Regions from separate parts of the Phenylobacterium sp. LjRoot219 genome, predicted to be linked through region 2. Evidence: predicted binding sites of a transcription regulator. Region 2 holds the regulator's gene; each other region holds the start of a gene.
What was found. The regulator LexA, encoded in region 2, represses DNA repair genes until DNA is damaged. The targets are predictions, from matches to a motif close to ATGTTCNCNANNTGTTCT.
Positions count from the first base shown of each region.

Region 1: the regulator LexA is predicted to act here: its motif matches at 4,798-4,815, upstream of recA (recombinase RecA).
Region 3: the regulator LexA is predicted to act here: its motif matches at 2,098-2,115, upstream of ACSQ14_RS04250 (putative DNA modification/repair radical SAM protein).

Region 1 is NZ_CAXUQI020000001.1:1,234,913-1,242,413, forward strand. It holds gene ACSQ14_RS06055 (DUF2214 family protein) at 1-304, shown strand, start outside; gene ACSQ14_RS06060 (VOC family protein) at 344-748, shown strand; gene ACSQ14_RS06065 (outer membrane protein) at 827-1,600, opposite strand; gene ACSQ14_RS06070 (SDR family NAD(P)-dependent oxidoreductase) at 1,844-2,632, shown strand; gene ACSQ14_RS06075 (zinc-dependent alcohol dehydrogenase) at 2,770-3,795, opposite strand; gene ACSQ14_RS06080 (sugar phosphate isomerase/epimerase family protein) at 3,822-4,637, opposite strand; gene recA (recombinase RecA) at 4,922-5,989, shown strand; gene alaS (alanine--tRNA ligase) at 6,548-7,501, shown strand, end outside.
Region 2 is NZ_CAXUQI020000001.1:2,022,541-2,030,041, reverse strand. It holds gene gltA (citrate synthase) at 1-129, opposite strand, end outside; gene gltX (glutamate--tRNA ligase) at 186-1,607, opposite strand; gene ACSQ14_RS09965 (ComEC/Rec2 family competence protein) at 1,762-3,801, shown strand; gene ACSQ14_RS09960 (hypothetical protein) at 3,806-4,177, opposite strand; gene lexA (transcriptional repressor LexA) at 4,254-4,943, opposite strand; gene ACSQ14_RS09950 (VOC family protein) at 5,172-5,645, shown strand; gene trpC (indole-3-glycerol phosphate synthase TrpC) at 5,642-6,451, opposite strand; gene trpD (anthranilate phosphoribosyltransferase) at 6,448-7,473, opposite strand; gene ACSQ14_RS09935 (anthranilate synthase component II) at 7,484-7,501, opposite strand, start outside.
Region 3 is NZ_CAXUQI020000001.1:859,773-867,273, forward strand. It holds gene ACSQ14_RS04235 (class I adenylate-forming enzyme family protein) at 1-371, shown strand, start outside; gene ACSQ14_RS04240 (nuclear transport factor 2 family protein) at 413-934, shown strand; gene ACSQ14_RS04245 (formylglycine-generating enzyme family protein) at 1,072-2,010, opposite strand; gene ACSQ14_RS04250 (putative DNA modification/repair radical SAM protein) at 2,128-3,354, shown strand; gene ACSQ14_RS04255 (UdgX family uracil-DNA binding protein) at 3,354-4,805, shown strand; gene ACSQ14_RS04260 (class I SAM-dependent methyltransferase) at 4,902-5,966, shown strand; gene ACSQ14_RS04265 (hypothetical protein) at 6,008-6,268, shown strand; gene ACSQ14_RS04270 (hypothetical protein) at 6,275-6,625, opposite strand; gene ACSQ14_RS04275 (TetR/AcrR family transcriptional regulator) at 6,622-7,416, opposite strand; gene ACSQ14_RS04280 (vWA domain-containing protein) at 7,308-7,501, opposite strand, start outside.

The sequences.
Region 1 (7,501 bases), 790 kb from region 2:
GGCCCGGCTCGATGCCGGCTACGGGGCTACGGCGGGCCTGCTGATCGCGGTCGGCATCGGCCGGTTGTTCTGGGGCGCGAAGGGCGCCGACTATTTCCTCGAGAACCCGTTCTTCTGGGCGAAGATGGCGGCCTTCGCCGCGGTCGGCCTGCTGTCGATCGCCCCGACCATCGCGATCCTGCGATGGCGCAAGGATCCGCCGTCGCCGGCCCAGGTGGCGCAGCTGCGGCGCTGGCTGTGGCTGGAGCTGGCGGTGTTCGCGCTGATCCCGGTGCTGGCCGCGCTGATGGTGCGCTTCGGCTAGCGTGCGGAACCAATCCGCCGAAGACGCCTTCCGAGGCCCATGTTCGATCACACCGGCATCGTCGTCTCCGACCTGGCTCAGGCGCGCCGCTTCTACGACGCAATCGCCCAGGCACTGGGGCTTCAGACCGTCGACAACGGCGACCAGGCCTTCCTGTTCGGCCGCAGCGCGGCGGAGCCGATCCCCTACCTCTGGATCGGGACCCTGCGCCCGTCCTACTGGGCGGCGGGATCGCGCGCCGGCCTGAACCAGATGCACGTCGCCTTCAGCGCCGCCAGCAAGGCGCAGGTCGACGCCTTCTACCGTGCAGCGCTGGCGGCGGGCGGCCGCGACAACGGTCCGCCCGGGCCGCGGGAAGGCGCCGGCGACTACTACGGCGCCTTCGTGCTCGACCCCGACGGCAACAACATCGAGGCCTGCGTCCGCGGCCCGGCCGCCCGCTAGAGCCATTCGCGATCAGGTCGACCCGGGCCCGATCGCAGAAGAATGGCTCAGCAGAGGCTTGAGCCCTTCCGATCGCGGTCAGAACCGGTAGTCGACGCCCATCCGCAGAATGTTGGCCTTCACTCGCTCGCGGCTGTCGAGCGAGATCACCCCGGTCGGCGAGCTGCCGTTCACGTGGCCGAAGCTGGCGTACAGGTACTCGCCCTTGACCGACCATTGCGGGTTGATCGCATAGGCCCCGCCGACCCCGAGCACCCAGCCGGTCTTGGTGTCGCTGGCGTCGGCGGTGACGTTGTTCGGCGGGATCCGAGTGTCGGCGTAGTTGGCGGTGTACTTGATCTTGGTCATCGCCAGCCCGCCGGTGCCGTAGACCATCCAGTTCGAGCTGGCGTAGCCGAGCCGCGGCCGCAGGGTCCACATCCAGTCGGTCTTCACCCGCTGCTGGATGTTGAAGGTCGGCGGATTCGCCCCCGCCACGGCGGAGGTGAAGGTCCGGTTGCGGCTTTCGTTGATGTTGAGGAAGCCGAAGTCGGTTTCGAGGCCGAGCAGGAAGTTGCCCGTCACATAGTTGTAGCCGCCCTCGATGCCGCCGGTGAAATCGGTCTTGTTCTTGTCGTCGTCGGACAAGGTGTTGATCCGGGCGATATCGGCCGGCGGAATGATGGTCGAGCCGCTCGGCGTGGTGGCCTGCAGTTGGGTCGAGGTGTCGGCCCAGCTGGCGCCGATGTTGCCCCCCACATAGAAGCCGGACCAGTAGTCTTCCATGTCCTGCGCCGCCGCCGGGCCCGCGACCGCAAGGCCGGCGAGCGATAAGGTGGCGGTCGTCGCGAGCAATATCCGTAACGAGATCATTGCGATCTCCTTCCTTGGCATGAGACGGCGGGCACCCTTTAGCGGCGGTGGTGGAAAGCCAATCGGGTGAAGGCCCTAGGCCTCCTTCAGGGGCGCGGCGGCGAAATCGCCGCGAGAAACGGCCGGTCATCGACGGTTTGGCGTGGCGGAGAGGGGTCTGCGGGTTTGCCGCGGCCCGGTGCGGCGACCATCATTCCGCCAGCGCCGCGCGCGCAAAAAATCACGGGACGGAGCCGCCAGGCCATGAACGACGAAGACTTCAAGCGCCGCTATGGGCCGGTGGCGCTGGTGACCGGCGCCTCCTCGGGGATCGGCGATGCCTTCGCCGAAGCCCTCGCCGCCCGGGGGCTGGACGTGGTGATGGTCGCCAGGCGGCGCGATCGGCTCGAGGCGCTGGCCGCCCGCCTGACGACGACCTACGGCGTCCAGGCGCGCGCGCTGCAGGTCGACCTGGGGCAGCCCGATGCGGCGCAGCAGATGCTCGACGCGGTCGGCGAGCTCGACGTCGGCCTGGTGGTCAGCAACGCCGGCTTCGGCCTGAAGGGCGAGCATGCGGCCAACGACCCGCAGGCGATGGCCGAGATGCTGATGGTCAACTGCAACGTGCCGATGCAGCTGGCCCACGGCTTCATTCCGCGGCTGCGGGCCCGCGGCCGGGGAGGGATCATCCTCACCAGCTCGGTGGAGGGCCTGATCGGCTGCCCCTATTCGACCGCCTATTCGGCGACCAAGGCGCTGGTCGTGGCGCTCGGCGAGGGCTTGTGGGCCGAGTTGCAGCCGGAAGGCATCGACCTGCTGACCCTGTGCCCCGGGGCCACGGAATCCGAGGCCGCGGCCAAGCAGGGCATCGACATCACCAAGCTGCAGAATGTGATGCCGGCGGCCGAAGTGGCGCGGCTGACGCTGGACAACATCCAGAACGGGCCGACCTTCATCTCCAGCGACCACTACCGGGCCAGCTTCGAGGCGCTGCTGTCGATGCCGCGCCGCGACGCGCTGCGGGCGATGGCCGCCGGCATGAAGCCGCGCTGACGGCCGGGCCCCCAATCGTCATCGCCCGGCTTGTCCGGGCGACCCAGCCCAAGGCGCCGGCTGCAGCCGGTGCAGGACGACGTTGGGATGGACGGCCCGCATGACGCGGGCCGTGACCGAAGAATGGAAACGCCGCCTCAGAAGGTGATGCAGACCTTCTGCGCTTCCTTGGCGTTGGCCCCCATCACCAGGGCGTCGGCGATCTGGTCGACCGGATAGGCGTGGGTCACCAGCGAGGCGAGGTCGTAGCGGCCGGAGCGCATCATCGCCAGGATGTCGGCCATCGCGTCCTCGATCGCGATCGAGCCGCAGCCGCTGATATGCCAGTTGCTGTAGCAGACCTTCACCAGGTCGAGCGGCACCGGCGCGTGGTGCACGCCGACGATGGCCAGTGCGGCTTCGCGCCCGGCGATCTCGGCGAAGGCGTCGATCGCCGGCGCCAGGCCGACGGCGTCCAGGTAGAGGTTCGCGCCGCAGCGCTCGCCGAGGAAGGTGGTCTGGGCGCCGAACTCGGCGATGGCCCGGCTCTTGAGGTCCTCGGTCGCCGAGTTGCAGGTCAGCAGGCCGAACTTGCGGGCGTTCTCCAGCCGGAACTCGGAGATGTCGACGACCATCACCTTCGGGCAGCCGTACCACTGCAGCATGATCGCGGCGGAGATGCCGATGATGCCCGCGCCGAAGACGATGGCGGTCTTGTCCGGCCCGGGGTTCAGGCTGCGGGCGCCGCGCGTGCCGATGACGAACGGCTCGAACAGCACCGCGGCCTTCAGCGGGATGTCGGTGTCGATCTTCAGGACGCTGTAGCCGACCTCGCACTGCGGGATGCGGATGAACTCGGAGAAGCCGCCGACGGTGGCCATCCGGCGCATGTCGCGCAGCGCCTTGCCCTGGTTGGGGAAGACGTGGTCGCCGAGCTGCAGGTCTTTGACGTTCTTGCCGAGCTCGACCACCTCGCTAATCGACTCGTGGCCGAACTCGTGGTCGCGCCAGATCATGTTGGCGTCGCCGCCGTACTTGTAGGCGGCGATGTCGGAGCCGCAGACGCCGGTCATCAGGTTGCGGACGATGACGTCGTCGTCGCCGCAGGCCGGGTAGGGCAGGTCCACCACATCGACGCGGCCGGCGTCGCGGAAGATCGCCGCCTTGTAGGTCGCTTGGGTCATCTTCGGTCCTCCGATCGGCGGGGCGATCAGTCCAGCTGGGCGAACAGGTTGCGGGCGGCCTCGACGCATTTGCCGAGCCGCGCGTGCGGGCCGGCCCCGGCCGCCGCCTCGCTGCGCAGCGGGATCTCCAGGGCGAACACCCGGTCGCGTGGCAGCGCCTTGACCACTTCGAGCAGGCCGAGCTCGCCGGTCCCCGGCGCCATCCGCTCGAACATCGCCTCCTCAAAATAGGTCTCGAAGCGGGGCGTCAGCGGCGCGTCGCAGAGCTGCACATAGCCGATCAGCTGGGGATCGAGCGCGGCGATGTCGGCCGGGCCGGAGCCCGACCGCACCAGGTGCATGGTGTCGATCAGCAGCCGGAAGTCCGGGCGGCCGACGTGGCGCACCGCGGCCAGCGCGGTCGGCAGGTCGGCGACGGTCAGGCCCGGCGCGAACTCGGTCGTGCTCTCGACCCCGCGCGCCGCGGCCATCTCGGCCAGCAGGCCGTACTGGTCGAAGGTGCGGGCAAGGTCCGGGTCCATGCTGACCATGTTGATCCGCCGCACGCCCAGTTCGCACATGATGTCGAGGTCAGAAGCGAGGTCGCGCACGTCGGCGCCCGGCCGCGCGCCGAGCCCTTCGCCCAGCGAGATCGACACCCCACGGTCGGCCATCGCCGCGATCATCTCGCGCCGCAGGCCGGCGTCCGCGCGCAGCGACCAGGGGGCGTAGTTGTGCGGATTGTAGCCGAACGAGATCAGCCCGACGGAGATGTGCTGGCAGCCGAGATCCGCCGCCAGGTTGACGAACTCGACCGGCGGCATGCCGAACACGCTGATCTGTTCAATCCCAAGCGCCGGCATCGCGGTCTCCTCCCAAGGGCCGCCGGTGGACCGGCGGCGTTCGTTGGCCGCAGCTTGGTCCCGATGCCGGCGGCCGGAAAGCGAAAGCCGCCGCCGAAAACGGCCAAAATCGCGACAGCCGGCCGCAATCCGCCGTGCGCCGCTGCGCTACGTCTGAACGAGAACATCTTGCGAACAGAGAACAAACCACGTACAGCTAAGTCATGGCCGCGGCGCGACGCCCTGGCGGAGTCATCAACTCCGCGGCGGGCCGGCGGAATCGTGGATATAAGGGGCTCGGATCAATGACTCAGTCAGCGTTGAGGCTCGTGGCGAAAGAAGACGGAGATAAGCAGCGCGCGCTCGAAGCGGCGCTGTCACAGATCGATCGGGCCTTCGGCAAAGGCTCGGTGATGAAGCTCGGCGACAAGGGCAAGGTGGTGGAGATCGAATCCGTCTCCACCGGCTCGCTCGGCCTCGACCTGGCGCTCGGCATCGGCGGTCTGCCGAAGGGCCGCATCGTCGAGATCTACGGCCCGGAATCGTCGGGTAAGACGACGCTGGCGCTGCATGTCGTGGCCGAGGTGCAGAAGGCCGGCGGCACCGCCGCCTTCATCGACGCCGAGCACGCGCTCGATCCGTCCTACGCCCACAAGCTGGGCGTCAACCTCGACGACCTGCTGGTCTCGCAGCCGGACACCGGCGAGCAGGCGCTGGAGATCACCGACACCCTGGTGCGCTCGGGCGCGATCGACGTGATCGTCATCGACTCCGTCGCGGCGCTGACGCCGCGGGCGGAAATCGAAGGCGAGATGGGCGACCAGCTGCCCGGCCTGCAGGCGCGGCTGATGAGCCAGGCGCTGCGCAAGCTCACCGGCTCGATCTCCAAGGCCAAGACCCTGGTGATCTTCATCAACCAGATCCGCATGAAGATCGGGGTGATGTACGGCAGCCCGGAGACCACCACCGGCGGCAACGCGCTGAAGTTCTACGCCTCGGTGCGCCTCGACATCCGCCGCACCGGCTCGGTCAAGGTGCGCGACGAGATCATCGGCAACAACGTCCGGGTGAAGGTGGTCAAGAACAAGGTCGCCCCGCCGTTCCGCGAGGTCGAGTTCGACATCATGTACGGGCAGGGGATCTCCAAGCTCGGCGAGGTGATCGACCTTGGCGTCAAGGCCGGGGTGATCGACAAGTCCGGCTCCTGGTTCTCCTGGAACAGCCAGCGGATCGGCCAAGGCCGTGACAACGTCCGCGAGTTCCTCAAGGCCAACCCGGACATCGCCAACGAGATCGAGAAGCAGGTCCGCGGCCGCAAGGAAACCATCGAGGAAGAGCTCCTCGTCGGCGGTCCGGAACCCGAAGAGGATTGAGCCGGCGGCGCCGGTCCGGCTGGGCCGGCGCTTCGCGCGTCGCATTTCGCTCAGTCCGACGAATTCTCCAGTCGGACAGAATTTACCCGTATAGCGGGTGGTTAGTGCCGCGCCTGCAACTAGGGCGGGCTGGGGGCGGAAATGCGGCTGCTGTCAGCGAGACTGAGCGCATTCGCCCAAGTCTCTCCTTTAAATCGCCTTTTTTGCAGCCGAGCTTCGCTAACAGCAAAGCTTCACAGCTAAAGCTTCCCCGTCGGGGGTCTTAAGCGCCTCGATGCCTCGGGTCCTCCCCTGCCACCCCGGACCCGGCGCGTCGCGCCCCGCTCGCGCGCAAGACCGCTGACGAGGTTTGAGGACGTCTGGGCCCGCCCCAGGCGTCCTTCTTCTTTACGGGCCTCCGCCTGGGTCCGCATCGTCGGCGCGCGCGGCATGTTCGCTTTCCACAAGGCCTTGGCGGCTTTCACTTTCGGGAGGGGCGCCTTAAACGGCGGAGCGTCCCCACATCCGGGGGGCCGGCGCGCTGTCGCCGCTTCCTGAATCCCTACGCGTGAACGAGCTATGGCGAGCCTGAACGAGATCCGCAGCCACTTCCTGGACTACTTCCGGCGCAAGGACCATGCGGTCGCGGCCTCGGCTCCGCTGGTGCCGCAGAACGATCCGACCCTGCTGTTCGTCAACGCCGGCATGGTGCCGTTCAAGAACTACTTCACCGGGGCCGAAGCCGCGCCGTGGCCGCGCGCCGCCTCGTCGCAGAAGTGCGTTCGCGCCGGCGGCAAGCACAACGACCTCGACAACGTCGGCTACACCGCCCGCCACCACACCTTCTTCGAGATGCTGGGGAATTTCTCCTTCGGCGACTATTTCAAGGAAGGCGCGATCGACGCCGCCTGGACCCTGCTGACCAGGGAGTTCGGGCTTCCGGCCGACAAGCTGCTGGTCACCGTCTACGCCGAGGACGACGAGGCCCACGCCCTGTGGAAGAAGGTCGCCGGCCTGTCGGACGACAAGATCATCCGCATCGGCACCTCGGACAATTTCTGGTCGATGGGCGACACCGGCCCCTGCGGTCCGTGCTCGGAGATCTTCTTCGACCATGGCGCCCACATCCCCGGCGGCCCGCCCGGCAGCCCGGATGAGGACGGCGACCGGTTCGTCGAGATCTGGAACCTGGTCTTCATGCAGTTCGAGCAGCACGCCAACGGCGACCGCACGCTGCTGCCGAAGCCGTCGATCGACACCGGCATGGGCCTGGAGCGGATCGCCGCGGTCATGCAGGGCGTGCACGACAACTACGACGTCGACCTTTTCCGCAACCTGATCGCCGCCTCCAAGCGCGAGCTGCACGCCGAGGGCGACGCCACCACCCCGTCGCACCGGGTGATCGCCGACCACCTGCGCTCGACCAGCTTCCTGATCGCCGACGGCGTGACGCCGTCGAACGAGGGCCGCGGCTATGTGCTGCGCCGGATCATGCGCCGGGCGATGCGCCACGCCCACCTGCTGGGCGCCGAG
Region 2 (7,501 bases):
GTCGTAGGTGAAGACGTCGGTCTCGCCGTAGAGCTTGCGGATGTCGACCACTTCCGGGCCGATCGTGCCCTTCAGGATCGGAAGCTCGACCGCCTTGGCGCCGATGTTGATCTTCGCCGTGTCGCCCATGCCATCCCCTTTCAGTTCAAAATCGTAACGCTCGTTTGAGCGCGCCTTTAGCCGGTTTACGGGGCCGGCGAAAGCACATCGTCGAGCCGCGCGAGGCTTTCGTGTTTCCCGAGTGAAACCAGGGCCCCTGCGAGGTCCGGCGCCGGCGAACCACCGGACAGCACGGCGCGCAGCGCCGGGCCGAACTTGCCGATCCCGACGCCTTCCGACTCTGCAAAGGCGCGGATCTCTGCCTCCAGGCCGGGGACCTCCCAAGCCTCATTCGCTGCAATGCGGTCTCGCAGGCGCGAAAGGCGGCCGCGTGTCTCTTCGGTGAGCATCGCCTGCGCTTTTTCGGGCAGCTCCAGCGGCCGCGCCTTCAGCACGAAGACCGTGGAATCGGCCAGTTCGAGCAGGGTCTTGGCGCCGTCGCGCACCAGCGGAATGGTCCGCTCGAGCAGCGGCAGGTCGCCGTCGCGCAGCTTCCAGTCGCGGCTCTTGTGGATACCCGCGACAAGTTGCGTCAGCCGCGGGGCGTCCGTCTGGCGGATGTAGTGGTTGTTGAGGTGATTCAGCTTGGCCCAGTCGAGGCGGGCCGGCGCGCCGACCACGTCCTTGATGTCGAACCAGCTGATCGCCTGCTCGTCGGAGAAGATCTCGTCGTCGCCATGGCCCCAGCCGAGCTTGGCCAGGTAGTTGCGCATGGCTTCGGGCAGGTAGCCCATGTCGGCGAACTCGCCGACCGCCTGGGCGCCGTGACGCTTGGAGAGCTTGGCGCCGTCCGGACCGTGGATCAGCGGCAGGTGCGCCCACACCGGCGTCGCCCAGTCCATCGCCTGGTAGATCAGCGTCTGACGCGCGGCGTTGTTGAGGTGATCGTCGCCGCGAATGACGTGGGTCACGCCCATGTCGTAGTCGTCGACCACGACGGCGAGGTTGTAGGTCGGGTTGCCGTCGGAGCGCAGCAGGATCAGGTCGTCGAGCTGGCTGTTCTGGAAGCGCACCTCGCCCTTCACCTGGTCGGCGATCAGCGTTTCGCCGGACAGCGGGCTCTTCAGGCGCACGGCGAAGGGCCGGTCCGGCGCATCAGCGGCCGCCGCGTCCCGCCAGGGCGAGCGCACGACCCGGCCCTCGGCGCGGGCGCGCTCGCGCTCGGCCTCCAGCTCCTCGCTGGTCATGTAGTCGCGATAGGCCTCGCCGCGCGCCAGCAGGGCCTCGACCACCTCGCGGTGGCGATCGGCGCGCGCGAACTGGAAGACCGCGGGCTCGTCGGCCTCAAGGCCGAGCCACTTCAGGCCCTCGAAAATCACCTGGACGGCGCCCTCGGTCGAGCGCTCGCGATCGGTGTCTTCGATCCGCAACAGGAACTTGCCGCCGGTGTGGCGGGCGTAAAGCCAGTTGAAAAGCGCCGTGCGGGCCGTGCCAATGTGCATCGAGCCGGTGGGCGAGGGGGCAATCCGGGTGACGACGGGACGGCCAGAAGTCGTGGGGACGGACATCGAGGCTGATTTGAATGAGGTTGCGCCCGCCGGCGGCGGCCGGGCGGCGCCTCTTAGCACGTGGATTCGGCCACCTTCCACCCTTGGCGCGCCCCTGAAGTGGATATCGGGCCAGTTCGCCGCCCAGGGCGCGCGCTGGAAGCTCTGGACGCCGGTGGCGTTCGGCGTCGGCGCGGCGGTCTATTTCGCCCTGCCGCGGGAGCCGCAGGCGTGGCTGGCCTGGGCTCTGCTGGGCCTTGGCCTCTCCTTGCTCGTCGCCGCGCGGCGGCTCGGTCCGCCGCTGGCGACCGCGGCGGCGGTGCTGGCGGCCTGCGGCCTTGCGGGTTTCGCCGTCGCCAAATTGCGGATCGAACAGGTCAAGGCGCCAATCGCCGTGGAGGCCGCCGGCCCGCAGCGCCTGGAGGGCTGGGTGCTCGACGTGGCCTCGCCCGGCCAGGGCGGCCAGCGGCTGCTGATCGCCCCCTATCGCATCGAAGTGCTTGCGCCCGAAGCCACGCCGATCCGGGTGCGCATCACGCTGCGCGAGGGCGCGCGCATTCCGGCGCCGGGCGAAGCCGTCCGGCTGCTGGCGATGATCAACGCCCCACCGCCGCCGGCCAGCCCGGGGGCCTATGACTTCGCCCGCGACGCCTTCCTGGACAGCGTCGGCGGTGTGGGCTTCGCGCTCGGCCCGCCGCAGGCCTGGGTCGCCGAGGCCAAGCCGCCGTGGCGCTTGCGGCTGGCGATGCAGGTCAATCGGCTGCGCTGGGAGATGACCGAGCGGATCGTCAGGGTCCTCGGGCCGGAGACCGGCGGGCTCGTCGCGGCCATGACGACCGGGCAGGCCGCGTTTGTGCCGCCGGAGCAGGTGGAGAATCTGCGGGCCTCTGGGCTGGCTCACATCATCTCGATCTCCGGCGTGCACATGGCGATCGTCGGCGGCTTCACCTTCGCCGCCCTGCGCCTGCTGATCGCCGCCTGGCCGTGGTTGGCGTTGCGGATCAACGGCAAGAAGGCCGCGGCCTGCGTCGGGCTCGCCGCGGTGCTGACCTATCTGGTCCTGTCCGGCGCGCCGCCGCCGGCGGTGCGCGCGGCGATCACCGCCAGCATCGCCTTCGCGGCCATCCTGGCGGATCGCCAGGCGATCAGCCTGCACGCCCTGGCGGTCGCCGCTTTCGTCGTCCTGCTGCTGCAGCCGGAGGCGGTGACCCAGCCGGGCTTCCAGATGTCGTTCGCCGCCACCGCGGCGCTGGTCGCCATGGCCGGCGTCTGGCCGCAACCGGTCAAGGAGATCAACACGCCCTGGCCGATCCGGCTGGTGCAGGGCGCCGCCAGCTGGATCGTCGCCGGCGCGGCGATCAGCTTCGTGGCCGGGCTGGCGACCGGGCCGTTCGCCATGCAGCACTTCAACCGGATCTCGACCTGGGGGCTGGTCTCCAACCTGCTGGTCCAGCCGATCTCGTCGCTGTTGATGATGCCGGGACTGGCGCTCGGCGCGGTGCTGATGCCGTTCGGGCTGGAGGCCTGGCCTTTGCGGCTGGCCGGCTACGCGATCGACCTGACCAACCGGATCGCCGCCGCCGCCGCCGCCGCGCCCCATGCCCAGGTGGTGATCGCAAGCGGGCCGGCCTGGACCTTGCCGGTCACCTTCCTCGGCCTCTTGTGGATCTGCCTGTGGCGCGGGCCGCTTCGTTGGCTCGGCGCGCCGCTGGCGCTGGCCGTGGCGCTGACCCCGAAGCCGCCGACGCCCGACGCCTGGATCAGCGCCGACGGCGCCGCCGTGGCGGTGCGCAGCGGCCGCCAGGCGATCCTGCTGCGCCCGGACGTGAAGCTGTTCGGCGCCGAGCTATGGTCGCGCCGGCGCGGGCTGGAACCGCTGGTGAGCGAGGCGGCGCGCGACGCGGCCTTCGCCTGCGACCGCCAGAGCTGCGCGCCCGGCGCGAGCGCGCCGGCCCCGATCGCCGCCGCCTGGAACCTGAAACGCCCGCTGCCGCCGGGGCGGCTGGAGGCCCTGTGCACCAGCGCCGAGGTCGTGGTGCTGCGCAACGATTTCCGGCCCGAAAGCTGCGCCGCGCAGCTGGTGCTCACCGGCGCGGACTTCCGGCGTGGCGGCGCAGCCGAACTGCACCGCCAGCCGGACGGCGGCTGGCGGGTGATCTGGGCGCAGGAGGGGCGCGGGCGAAGACCCTGGACCTGGGGCCTGGACCTTCGCTGAGGCCCTAGCGCTGGGCGTCCTTGGCCGCGTCGCCGGCGTCCTTCGCGGCCTCGCCGGCTTTCTTGGCGGCGTCGGCCGAGTCCTTGGCCGCTTCCTTGGCCGCGCCACTGGCGTCCTTGGCGGCGTCGGCCGCGGCGGATCCGGCGTCCTTGGCCGCATCGCCGGCCTGTTCGGCGTGCTGGGTGGCGTCCATCGCGCTGGAATTGGCGGCGCCAGGGATCGACGTGACCTGGCTGGCGTCGGCGGCGGCCTGGGCGGCGGCGGCCTCCTGGCCAGCGGTGCTCGCGCTCTCTTCGGCCTTCTGGGCGGCCGGCTTGCCGCAGGCGGTGACGGCGAGCGCTAAGGCGGCGACCGTCGCGGCGGTGATAATGCGCATCCGAGGGCTCCTCTGAAGCCGGACGTGCGGTCCGGATTCGCCCTAAAGCCCTGGGACGCGCAAAAGTTCTCGCGAATTAGTGATAGCGGCGGATCAGGCCGACCAGCTTGCCTTGCACGGCCACCTGGTCCGGACCGAAGATGCGGGTCTCGTAGGCCGGATTGGCGGCCTCCAGGGCGATCGAGGCGCCCTTGCGACGGAGCCGCTTCAGCGTTGCTTCCTCGCCCATCACCAGGGCAACGACGATGTCGCCGGAATTGGCCGCGTCGGTGCGCCGGATCACCACGTAGTCGCCGTCGAGGATGCCGGCGTTGATCATCGAATCGCCCTGCACCTCGAGCACGAAGTGTTCGCCCGCGCCGAGCATGGTCTCCGGCACCGGCAGGCGGTCGCGTTCCTGCTGGATTGCCTCGATCGGCGTGCCGGCGGCGATGCGGCCAAGCACCGGCAGCTCGCGGCTGTCGTTGGCGGCGGCGGGAGCGGCGTGACTGGGCTCGACCAACTGCGGCTTGAAGGGAGCGCGGCCCTTGGGGGGAGCGGCGGTCGTCGCCTGCTGCGGCAGCTTCACCACCTCCAGCGCCCGGGCCCGGTGCGGCAGCCGCCGCAGGAAGCCCCGCTCTTCCAGCGCCGTGATCAGCCGATGGATGCCGGACTTGGAGGCCAAATCCAGCGCCTCCTTCATCTCGTCGAAGGACGGCGAGACGCCGGTCTCCTTGATGCGCTCATGAATGAACATGAGCAATTCGTGCTGCTTGCGGGTGAGCATGACGACGACACCTTACGACCTGTGCGCTTCGAGAACAAAGCGCAAACGCTTCAAATGTTCTCTAAGCGTTCTCTATTAATGTCAAGTTACTGGCCGACGGGCTGAATTCTCGTGGGTTTTCCGGCGTTTTGCTCGCCGAGCGAGGCGCCGTGCGTCCCCGGAGAGTCGGAATCGGCGCCGCCCCGACGTCTGGGGGGAGGCCGACCGCGAGAGGAGAAGGAGAAGCCCATGATGACCGTCACCCAACACCTGTGGTTCGAGAAGGACATGGAAGCGGCTCTGCGGTTCTACACCGAGCTGATTCCCGGATCGGCGATCACCTGGCTCGCGCCGATGCTGGCCGACACGCCGAGCGGTCCGGCCGGCAGCGTGACGGTGGCGGCTTTCCAACTCGGCGATCAGCGGTACGAGGCGATCGAGGCGGGCCCGCTAGACCCGTTCAACCACAGCTTCTCGATCGTCGTGGAATGCGACGATCAGGCCGAGATCGACCGGCTGTGGGACGCCCTGAAGGAAGGGGGTTCGGTCGAGCAGTGCGGCTGGCTGCGGGACCGCTGGGGCCTGTCGTGGCAGATCACGCCGCGGCGGCTCGGCGAGTTGATGCGCGATCCCGACCAGGCCAAGGCCAAGCGGGTGACCGAGGCGATGCTGAAGATGGTGAAGCTCGACGTCGCCGCACTGGAAGCGGCGGCGCGCGGCTAGCCCGCTGGCGCTTCGGCCTTGCTCAGCAGCGCCCGGGTCGCGGCGGTGACGTCGGTCTGGCGCATCAGGCTTTCGCCGACCAGCATCGCCTTGGCGCCGGACCGCTCGAGCCGCGCGGCGTCCTCGGCGCTGAACAGGCCGCTCTCGGTGACCAGCAGGGCGTCCTTCGGCGTCTGGCCGGCGAGCCGCTCGGTGACCGCCAGATCGGTGACGAAGCTGCGCAGGTCGCGGTTGTTGACGCCCACCAGGTCGGCGCCCAGCGCGCCGGCGCGGGCCATCTCCGCCTCGTCGTGCACCTCGACCAGGGCGTCCATGCCGAACCGCTGGGCCTCGGCCATCAATGCCGCGGCGGTCGCATCGTCGATCATCGCCAGGATCACCAGGATCGCGTCGGCGCCGAGCGCGCGGGATTCGGCGACCTGCCAGGGATCGACCAGAAAGTCCTTGCGGATGCAGGGCAGGGCGACGGCGTCGCGGGCGGCGACCAGATAGTCGTCGGCCCCCTGGAAGCTCGGCGCGTCGGTGAGCACCGACAGGCAGGCTGCGCCGCCGGCCGCATAGGCGCGGGCGAGTTCCGGCGGATCGAAGTCGGCGCGGATCAGCCCCTTGGAGGGCGAGGCCTTCTTGATCTCGGCGATCAGGGCCAGCCGGCCCGGGCCGTGGGCGCGCTCCAGCGCGGCGCGGAAGCCGCGAGGCGTCGACGCTGCGCGGGCGGCGGCCTCGACCTCGGCGACCGTGCGCGCGGCCTTCCGTTCGGCCACCTCGTCGCGCTTGTAGGCGGCGATCTTGGCGAGGATGTCGCTCATGCGGGCTCCGGGGCCGAAGTGACGGCGATGAGGCGTTCTAGCGCCTGGGCGGCGCGCCCGTCGTCGAGGACCGCGGCGGCCAGCTCGACGCCTTCGCGCAGGGTCTCGACCTTGTCGGCCACCAGGAAGGCGGCGGCGGCGTTGATCAGCACGATGTCGCGGTAGGGCCCTTTGGCGCCGCCAAGCAGCGCCTTCAGCGCCTCGGCGTTCTGCGCCGGTGAGCCGCCGGTCAGGTCGGCCAGCGCCGCGCGCGGCAGGCCGACCGCCTCCGGGGTGAGTCGGAACAGCCGCACCTGACCGTCGCGCCATTCGGCGATCTGGGTCTCGCCGGTGATGGTGATCTCGTCCATGCCCTGGCCGTGCACCGTCCAGGCCTTCTCGGCCCCCAGCGCGCCGAGCACCCGGGCCAACGGCTCGACCCAGCGGCTGTCGTAGACCCCGAGCAGCTGACGCCGCGCGCCGGCCGGATTGGTCAGCGGCCCCAGCAGGTTGAAGATGGTGCGGAAGCCGAGCTCGGCGCGGATCGGCGTCACGTGGCGCATGGCCCCGTGATGCGCCGGGGCGAACATGAAGCAGATCCCGGCCGTCTCCAGCGCCTTCAGCTGCTGGGCCGGGGTGGCGGCGATGTTGACTCCCAGCGCGCTCAGCACGTCGGCCGCGCCGGATTTGGACGACAGCGCCCGGTTGCCGTGCTTGGCGACCTTCAGCCCGCCGCCGGCGGCGACGAAGGCCACGGCGGTGGAGACGTTCAGAGTGTGCAGGCCGTCGCCGCCGGTGCCGCAGACGTCGACCGTCTCGAACGGATGGTCGAGCATGACCGCGGCGCGGCGCATGGCCCGGGCGCAGGCGGTGATCTCGCCCACGGTCTCGCCGCGCATGCGCATGGCGGTGACCGCCGCGGCGACCTGGGCCGGGGTGGGCTCGCCGCGCAGGCAGGCGGCGAAGAACTCGCCGGCGTCCTCTTCGGAGAGGGTCGCGCCGTCGGCAAGACGGCTGAGCAGCGGCTTGAAAGCGTCGGACATGGCGGGCGGCTCAGACCTGCGCCAGGCG
Region 3 (7,501 bases), 1.2 Mb from region 2:
CCGACGGCTACCTGTTCTGGGAAGGTCGCCTGACCGACATCATCAAGACCGGCGGCGCCAACGTCTCGCCGGTCGAGGTCGACGCGGTGCTCGCCGCGATCCCCGGCGTGAAGCGCGCCCAGACCGTCGGCGTGCCGCACGAGACGCTCGGCGAGATGGTCGTCGCCTGCATCGTCCCGCACGACGGCGCGAGCCTGCAGGCGAAGGCGGTCACCGACCTCGTCAAGGCGCAGCTGGCCAGCTTCAAGGTGCCGCGCGAGGTGCTGTTCTTCCGCGAGGAAGAGTTCGCGGTGACCGGCAGCGAGAAGGTCAAGACCGGCGCGCTGCGCGAACTGGCGACCCAGCGGCTGGTGGGCAAACTCAGCGACTAGAACCGCCGGCTCGAACCGGCGCGAAATCCAGGGAGGATGGGATGTCGGAGCGGGACGAAGCGGCGATCGTCAGGACGCTGAACCTCTATGCGCTGGCGATGGATACGCAGCGCTGGGACCTGTTCGACCGGATCTTCACGCCGGATGTCGACGCCGACTACGCCGACCCGGCGCACTGGCGCGACCTGGAGAGCTTCAAGCGCGACTTCGCCGCCTATCACACGCCGTTCGACTCCACCCAGCACGTGATGATGAACCACTTGGTGGAGGTGAAGGGCGACCTCGCCAACAGCTTCGTCTACAGCACCTGGCTGTTGATCAAGCGGGGGACCGAAGGCGGCGACCACTGGCAGGGGACCGGCTGGTACGACGACCTGCTGGTGCGCACCGCCGACGGCTGGCGGATCAAGAAGCGCACCTGCCGGGTGCTCTGGTGGGGAGGCAATCCGCGGGTCAACGTCCCCGACGGCGCCGACGTCAGCTTCGACACCAGCTCGAAGGTGCTGCGCGAGGAAGCCGCCGCGGGGCGGGTGGACTTCGTGACGGCGGCCTGCCCGAAGTAGCGACTAGCCACCCAGATCACCGCACATCCCGGCGAAGGCCGGGACCCAGATTCAGCCTGGGCGCCCGGTGGATTTCATCTGGGCCCCGGCCTTCGCCGGGGTGAGCGGTCGAAAATCGGCCCGACTAGATCACGGACCTATGCCCGCACCACGCAGCGGAAGCCGATGTGCGAGGTCGGGCTGTCGATCGCCTGCGGGTGGCGCGCGGCCGGGCGGTAGCGGCGGCAGTAGCTGGGCGCGCACAGATGCGAGCCGCCCTTGATCACCTTGCGCGGGATGCGCACCGCCGGGCTGGCCGGATCATAGCTCTCGGCCTCGTCGGCCAGCCGGGCGCGCGGCTGCCCGCAACAGCCGTCCTGCGTCGCCGCGGTGGTCTCTGCGTACCAGTCGGTGGTCCACTCCCAGACGTTGCCGATCATGTCGTAGAGGCCGTAGCCGTTCGCCGGATAGGCCCCGACCTTCGAGGTCAGCGCGCCCATCGGCCCCTTGCGCCGCCAGGGAAAGTCGCCGCGCCAGGTGTTGGCCATCGCCCGGCCGCCGGGCTCCAGCTCCTCGCCCCAGGCGTAGGCCGCGCGTTCGAGCCCGCCGCGGGCGGCGAACTCCCACTCGGCCTCGGTCGGCAGCGCCTTGCCGGCCCAGGCGGCGTAAGCCGCGGCGTCCTCGTAGCCGATCTGCACCACCGGATGGTCCATCAGCCGGTCGATCGCGCTGTCGGGCCCGCGCGGATGCCGCCAGTCGGCGCCGAAGACGAAGCGCCACCACTGCGACGGGTCGCCCAGGTCGACCGGCCCGCGGGTCGGGGTGAACACCGCCGAGCCGGCCTTGGCCATCGCCGGATCCATGCCGGGGTACTGGGCCGGGTCCGGCGCCTTCTCGGCGAAAGTCACATGGCCGGTTTCGGCGACGAAGCGGGCGAACTGCGCATTGGTCACCGGCCGCTCGTCGATCCAGAAGTCGCCGACGTTGGCCAGCCGCACCGGCGCTTCTTCCGGATAGAAGTCCTCCGAGCCCATCCAGAACTCGGCGCCCCGCAGGAGGACCATGCCGTCGCGGTTCGCCTCTGTGATCGCGTTCATGGGCGCGAAGTTAGAGCCGGCGCGCGGCGTGTCGAGGGCGATCCGTCGCAGGGCGAGCTGCGCCGTTTCACCTGCAACGCGCTAGACGGAACAAAAATGGAACATTAAGGTGGGCGCATGGCGGTTCTCGACCTCAAGCGCAAGCTCGCCATCCTCTCCGACGCGGCGAAGTACGACGCCTCCTGCGCCTCGTCGGGCGCCGGCAAGCGGGACTCGGTGGGCGGCCGCGGGGTCGGCTCGACCGAGGCGATGGGCATCTGCCACGCCTATGCACCGGACGGCCGCTGCATCTCCCTGCTGAAGATCCTGCTGACCAACTTCTGCGTCTACGACTGCGCCTACTGCGTGAACCGGGTGTCGTCGAACATCCCGCGCGCCCGCTTCGGCGTCGAGGAAGTCGTCGACCTGACGCTCGGCTTCTACAAGCGCAACTACATCGAGGGGCTGTTCCTCTCGTCCGGCATCATCCAGAGCGCCGACTACACCATGGAGCAGATGGTGCGGGTCGCCCGCACCCTGCGCGAGGTCCACGACTTCCGCGGCTACATCCACCTGAAACTGATCCCGGAAGCCTCGCCCGCCTTGGTCAACGCCGCTGGGCTCTATGCCGACCGGGTCTCGATCAACATCGAGCTGCCGAAGGACGAGAGCCTGGCCCGGCTGGCGCCGGAGAAGGACCTGGCCAGCATCAAGCGGTCGATGGGCGCGGTGCGGCTCGCCGCCGAGGCGGCGAAGGCGCCGGCGCGCAAGGCCCGGCCGCCGAAGTTCGCGCCCGCCGGCCAGTCGACGCAGATGATCATCGGCGCCGACGCCGCCAGCGACGGCGAGATCCTCAAACGCTCCGAGACGCTCTACGGCGCCTACAAGCTGCGGCGGGTCTACTACTCGGGCTTCTCGCCAATCCCCGACGCCAGCGCCCGGCTGCCGCTCGCCCGGCCGCCGCTGATGCGCGAGCACAGGCTCTACCAGGCCGACTGGCTGATGCGCTTCTATGGCTTTGCGCGGGCGGAGATCGTCGGCGACGGCGAGGACCTCGACCTCGCCATCGATCCCAAGCTGGCCTGGGCGCTGAAGCACCGCGGCGCATTTCCGGTCGACCTCAACACCGCCGAGCGCGAGCGGCTGCTGCGGGTGCCGGGCCTGGGGGTGAAGGTGGTCGACCGGCTGATCGCGTCGCGGCGGCACAAGCGCATCAGCCTCGACGACGTGAAGCGGCTGGCCCGCAGCATCGAGAAGCTGAAGCCCTTCATCGTCACCGCCGACTGGACGCCCGGCGCGCTGACCGACCGGGCCGACCTGCGGGAGCGGGTCGCGCCCGCGCCGGAACAGCTGAGGCTGTTCTGATGCAGGTCGCGCGCCTCGCCTCGGAGATCGACTTCGAGGGCTGGCGCGGGGCGGCCCGCAGCCTGCGGGCGCGCGGTGTGCGGCCGCCGGACGTGCTGTGGACGGTGGAGGGGCGCGAGCTGTTCGCCGGCACAGCGCTGAGCGGCCGGGAGTCGCCGCTGCGGGGGAGCGTCGAACGCGCGATCTTCCACGTGCCGCGCGAGTTCCTGGAGCTGGCCGAGGCGGTGGTGCTGCACCGCTCGAACGAGCGTTTCGACCTGCTCTACCGGCTGCTGTGGCGGCTGGCGGAGGAGCCGCATCTATTGCACGTGGCTTCGGATCCGGAGGTCGCCAAGGCCCGCAGCTACGCGCGCCAGGTCGAGCAGGCGGCGCACAAGATGAAGGCCTTCGTCCGCTTCCGGCAGGTCGCCGACGCGGAAGGGCAGGAGGCCTTCGTCGCCTGGTTCGAGCCGGCGCATCGGGTGGCCGAGTCCGTCGCGCCCTTCTTCGCCCGGCGCTTCGCCAACATGCGCTTCTCGATCCTGACGCCGGACGTCTGCGTGCACTGGGACACGCAGGCGCTCGCCTTCACGCCCGGCGCCGATCCAGCTGACGCGCCGCCGGCGGATGCGCTGGAGGACTACTGGCGCACCTACTATGCGGCGATCTTCAACCCGGCGCGGCTGAACCCGCACGCGATGCAGCGCGAGATGCCCAAGCGCTATTGGCGGAACCTGCCCGAGGCGCGCCTCATTCCGGAGCTGATCGCCCGCGCCGAGGCGCAAGTCGAAGACATGGTCCGTCAGGCCCCTTCCGAACCCACCCGCCGCGTCGTGCGCCAGGCCCAGCGCGCCAGCCGCGACGCGCCGTGGGACGGCCAGCCGCCGACCAGCCTGGAGGAGATCGTCGCCGGCGTGCAGCTCTGCCGACGCTGCGAGCTGTGGCGCGAGGCGACCCAGGGCGTGGCGGGGGAGGGGCCGCGCACGGCGCGGCTGATGTTCGTCGGCGAGCAGCCCGGCGATCAGGAGGACCTCGCCGGCCAGCCGTTCGTCGGTCCGGCCGGCCAGGTGCTGGACAAGGCGCTGGCGGCGGCCGGCGTGCCGCGGGCCGAGACCTACGTCACCAATGCGGTGAAGCATTTCAAGCACGAGCTGCGCGGCAAGCGCAGGCTGCACAAGACGCCGGATACCGGCGAGGTGAGCGCCTGCCGCTGGTGGCTCGACAGCGAACGGCGGCTGGTGCGGCCGCGGGTGGTGGTCGCGCTCGGCGCCACGGCGGCGCTGGCGGTGTTCGGCAAGCCGCAGCCGATCGCCGAGATGCGCCAGCACGCCATCCAGCTGCCGGACCAGGGGCAGGGCGTGGTCACCTACCATCCCTCCTACCTGCTGCGGGTGCCGGACGCCGCCGCCAAGGCCCGCGCCTACGAGATGTTCGTCGAGGACCTGAAGTTCGCCTGGGCGCTGGCCGCCTAATTGCGGCCCGATCGGCGGCGTAGCTCAGCTTGGCAGGCTTGACGGGGGCGGGTTCGCCCGGCCTCCTGCGGCCGTGTTCGCGATCGGGGTGGAATGATGTCTTCGCTGTTTGGCCTTCTGCGCCGCAAGCCTGCAGCGGCCCGCCCGATCGAGGCGCAAGTCGCGACGCCCGCGGCCTTGCCCGCCTGGGCCCAGCCGCTGTTCGTCTCGGCCTTGGCGCCGTGCGTCGCAGACGGGGCCGACGTGCTGGTCTGGAAGATCCAGGACGACGCCTCGACGGCGGTGATCTCCGACCAGTTCAAGGCCAACGCCGGCGACTATCATCAGCGCTACGCCGCCAGCGACCACTTCGAAAAGCTGTTCAATCAGGGGCTGGAGAAGACCGGCGTCACGGTCGCCGAGCGGCCGCTGATCCTCGACCTCGGCAGCGGCTCGGGCGTCAACTCGATCGTGCCGTGCATGCGGCTGTTCCCCGGCGCGCGCAGCATCGCCACCGACCTGTCCGGCGAACTGCTCTCGATGCTCGGCGCCTACCTGCGCGAGACCGGCGCGGTGGAGCAGGCGGTCTGCGTGCAGATGGACGCGATGAGCGACCACGTGGCCCCTGGCGCCTTCGACCTAGTGACCGGCGCGGCGATCCTGCACCACCTGGAGCGGCCGAAGGCCGGGCTGGCCGCGGCGGCCCGGGCGCTGAAGCCCGGCGGCCACGCCATCTTCTTCGAGCCGTTCGACGGCTACGGGATCATGCGCCTCGCCTACGAACGGATCCTCTCCGAGGCCAGGCTGCGCGGCGATCCACTCGATCCGCTCGTCGAGCGGGTGCTCGGCAACATGGTGATCGACACCGCGGCGCGGACCGATCCCGACCCGACGACGGCGGCGTTCAAGGCGCTGGACGACAAGTGGCTGTTCTCGCGCGAGCGCATCACCGCCATGGCGCAGGACGTGGGCTTCACCGAGATCCGCATCGTGCCGAACAACGACGGCGCCAACCTCTACCAGCTGATCGCGCCGATCCAGCTGCGGCTCGCCACCGGCCGCATTGACCTGCCGCTGCCGGACTGGGCGATGGACATCCTGAAAAGCTTCGACGCCGCTCTGCCGCCGTCGTTCAAGCGCATGGCCATGCTGGAAGGCACGCTGGTCCTGACTAAGGGCTGAAGAGGGGCGGAACCACGCGGGTCGCTGCGGGTTGCCCCGGCATGACGACCCCCGAGCCCAGCCATCTCGACCAGCACGATCCGGCGAAGGCCGACGTCCGGGACATCCGCGAGGAGGCCGACCGCGAGATCGACGCCTATCCCGGCGACCACGCCGACTTGGTCCTGCTGCTGCCGGAGGATGACTGGGCGCAGTTCCTCGAACTGACCGGCGGCCCCGACGAGGGTGGCGAGACGCACTACCGGGGGATCCGCTTCCGCAAGGCCGCCGTCACCGCGGTGGTGGCGCAGGAAGGCTTCTGAGCGGCCTCACATCGCGTGGGGCAGGGCCATCGTCTCGCCGGTCCAGAGCGCGATCCACAGATGGCAGTTGGCGCCCACCGCGATCGCCCATGGGATGGTCAGCAGCCCGTTCGCCAGCACGGTCGACGGCGCGCGCCGAAACCCGATGGTGAAGCTCGCCAGCAAAGCCAGCAACTCTCCGACGGCGTAGGACCAATGGGCGAAGCAGTCGGCCTGGCTGGGGTCGAGCAGCGGCGAAAGCGCCAGCGGGAAGGCGAAGCTCGTGGCGAGCCCACAGGCGAGGCCGAGCGAACGCAGCCTGAGCAGCAGGCCGCTGTCGATCGCCACAGCTGTCGTCAGCGCTCGCACCATGGTCATGCCCCAACTCCGGAGTGGAACCCAGCTTCAGCGAAGTCGAGCATTCGCGCCAGCAGGTCCGCGGCGTCACCGCCGGCGGTGAGCCCGCTGGAGAGGTGGTTTAGCCGCTCGAACTCGGCCGGGCGGCAGTTGTGGACCATCCCCAGGCAGAAATGCAGCCGCCAGTAGACCGTCTCGCGCGGCAGGTTGGGCTGCGCGGCGATCAGCGCCTGAGCGAAGCGCTCCAGGTGCGAGACGTCGTGCTGCAGCGCCTCGCGCATCTCGGCGGTGCCTTCCGAGCGTGCGCGGATGATGAACTGCATCGACACGCGCCGCGGGTTCGCCGGTTCCGACCAGCTCAGCGGCGGGGCGAACAGCGCCTCCAGGATCTCGCGCACCGGCGGCGCGCCGGCGTGGCGGTCGTGGGCGGCGTGCAGCAGGCGCGCGCGCTCGCGGTTCAACTCGCCCGCACGCCGGCGGAAGATCTGGAACAGCAGGGCGTCCTTGGAGCCGAAGTGGTAGTTCACCGCCGCCAGGTTGACCCCGGCCTCGGCGGTGATCTCGCGCACCGAGACCTTCTGGAAGCCCCGCAGGGCGCACAGCCGCTCGGCGGTGAGGAAGATGGCCTGTTTGGTCGCCGCCTGCGCCTCGTCGTTCTCGGCGCCGTCGTCGGCGAGCAGGTCGCCGGTGCGCTCGGGCCCGGTCAGCGGGCCAGTTCCTTCATCGCCCGCTCCAGCCCGTCCAGCGTCATCGGGAACATCCGGCCGCCGACCAGTTGCTTGATCAGGTTGACCGAATTGGTGTGCTCCCACTGGCGCTCCGGCACCGGGTTCAGCCAGACCAGGTGCTCGTAGATGTCGGCGACCCGTTGCAGCCAGACGCCGCCGGCCTCCTCGT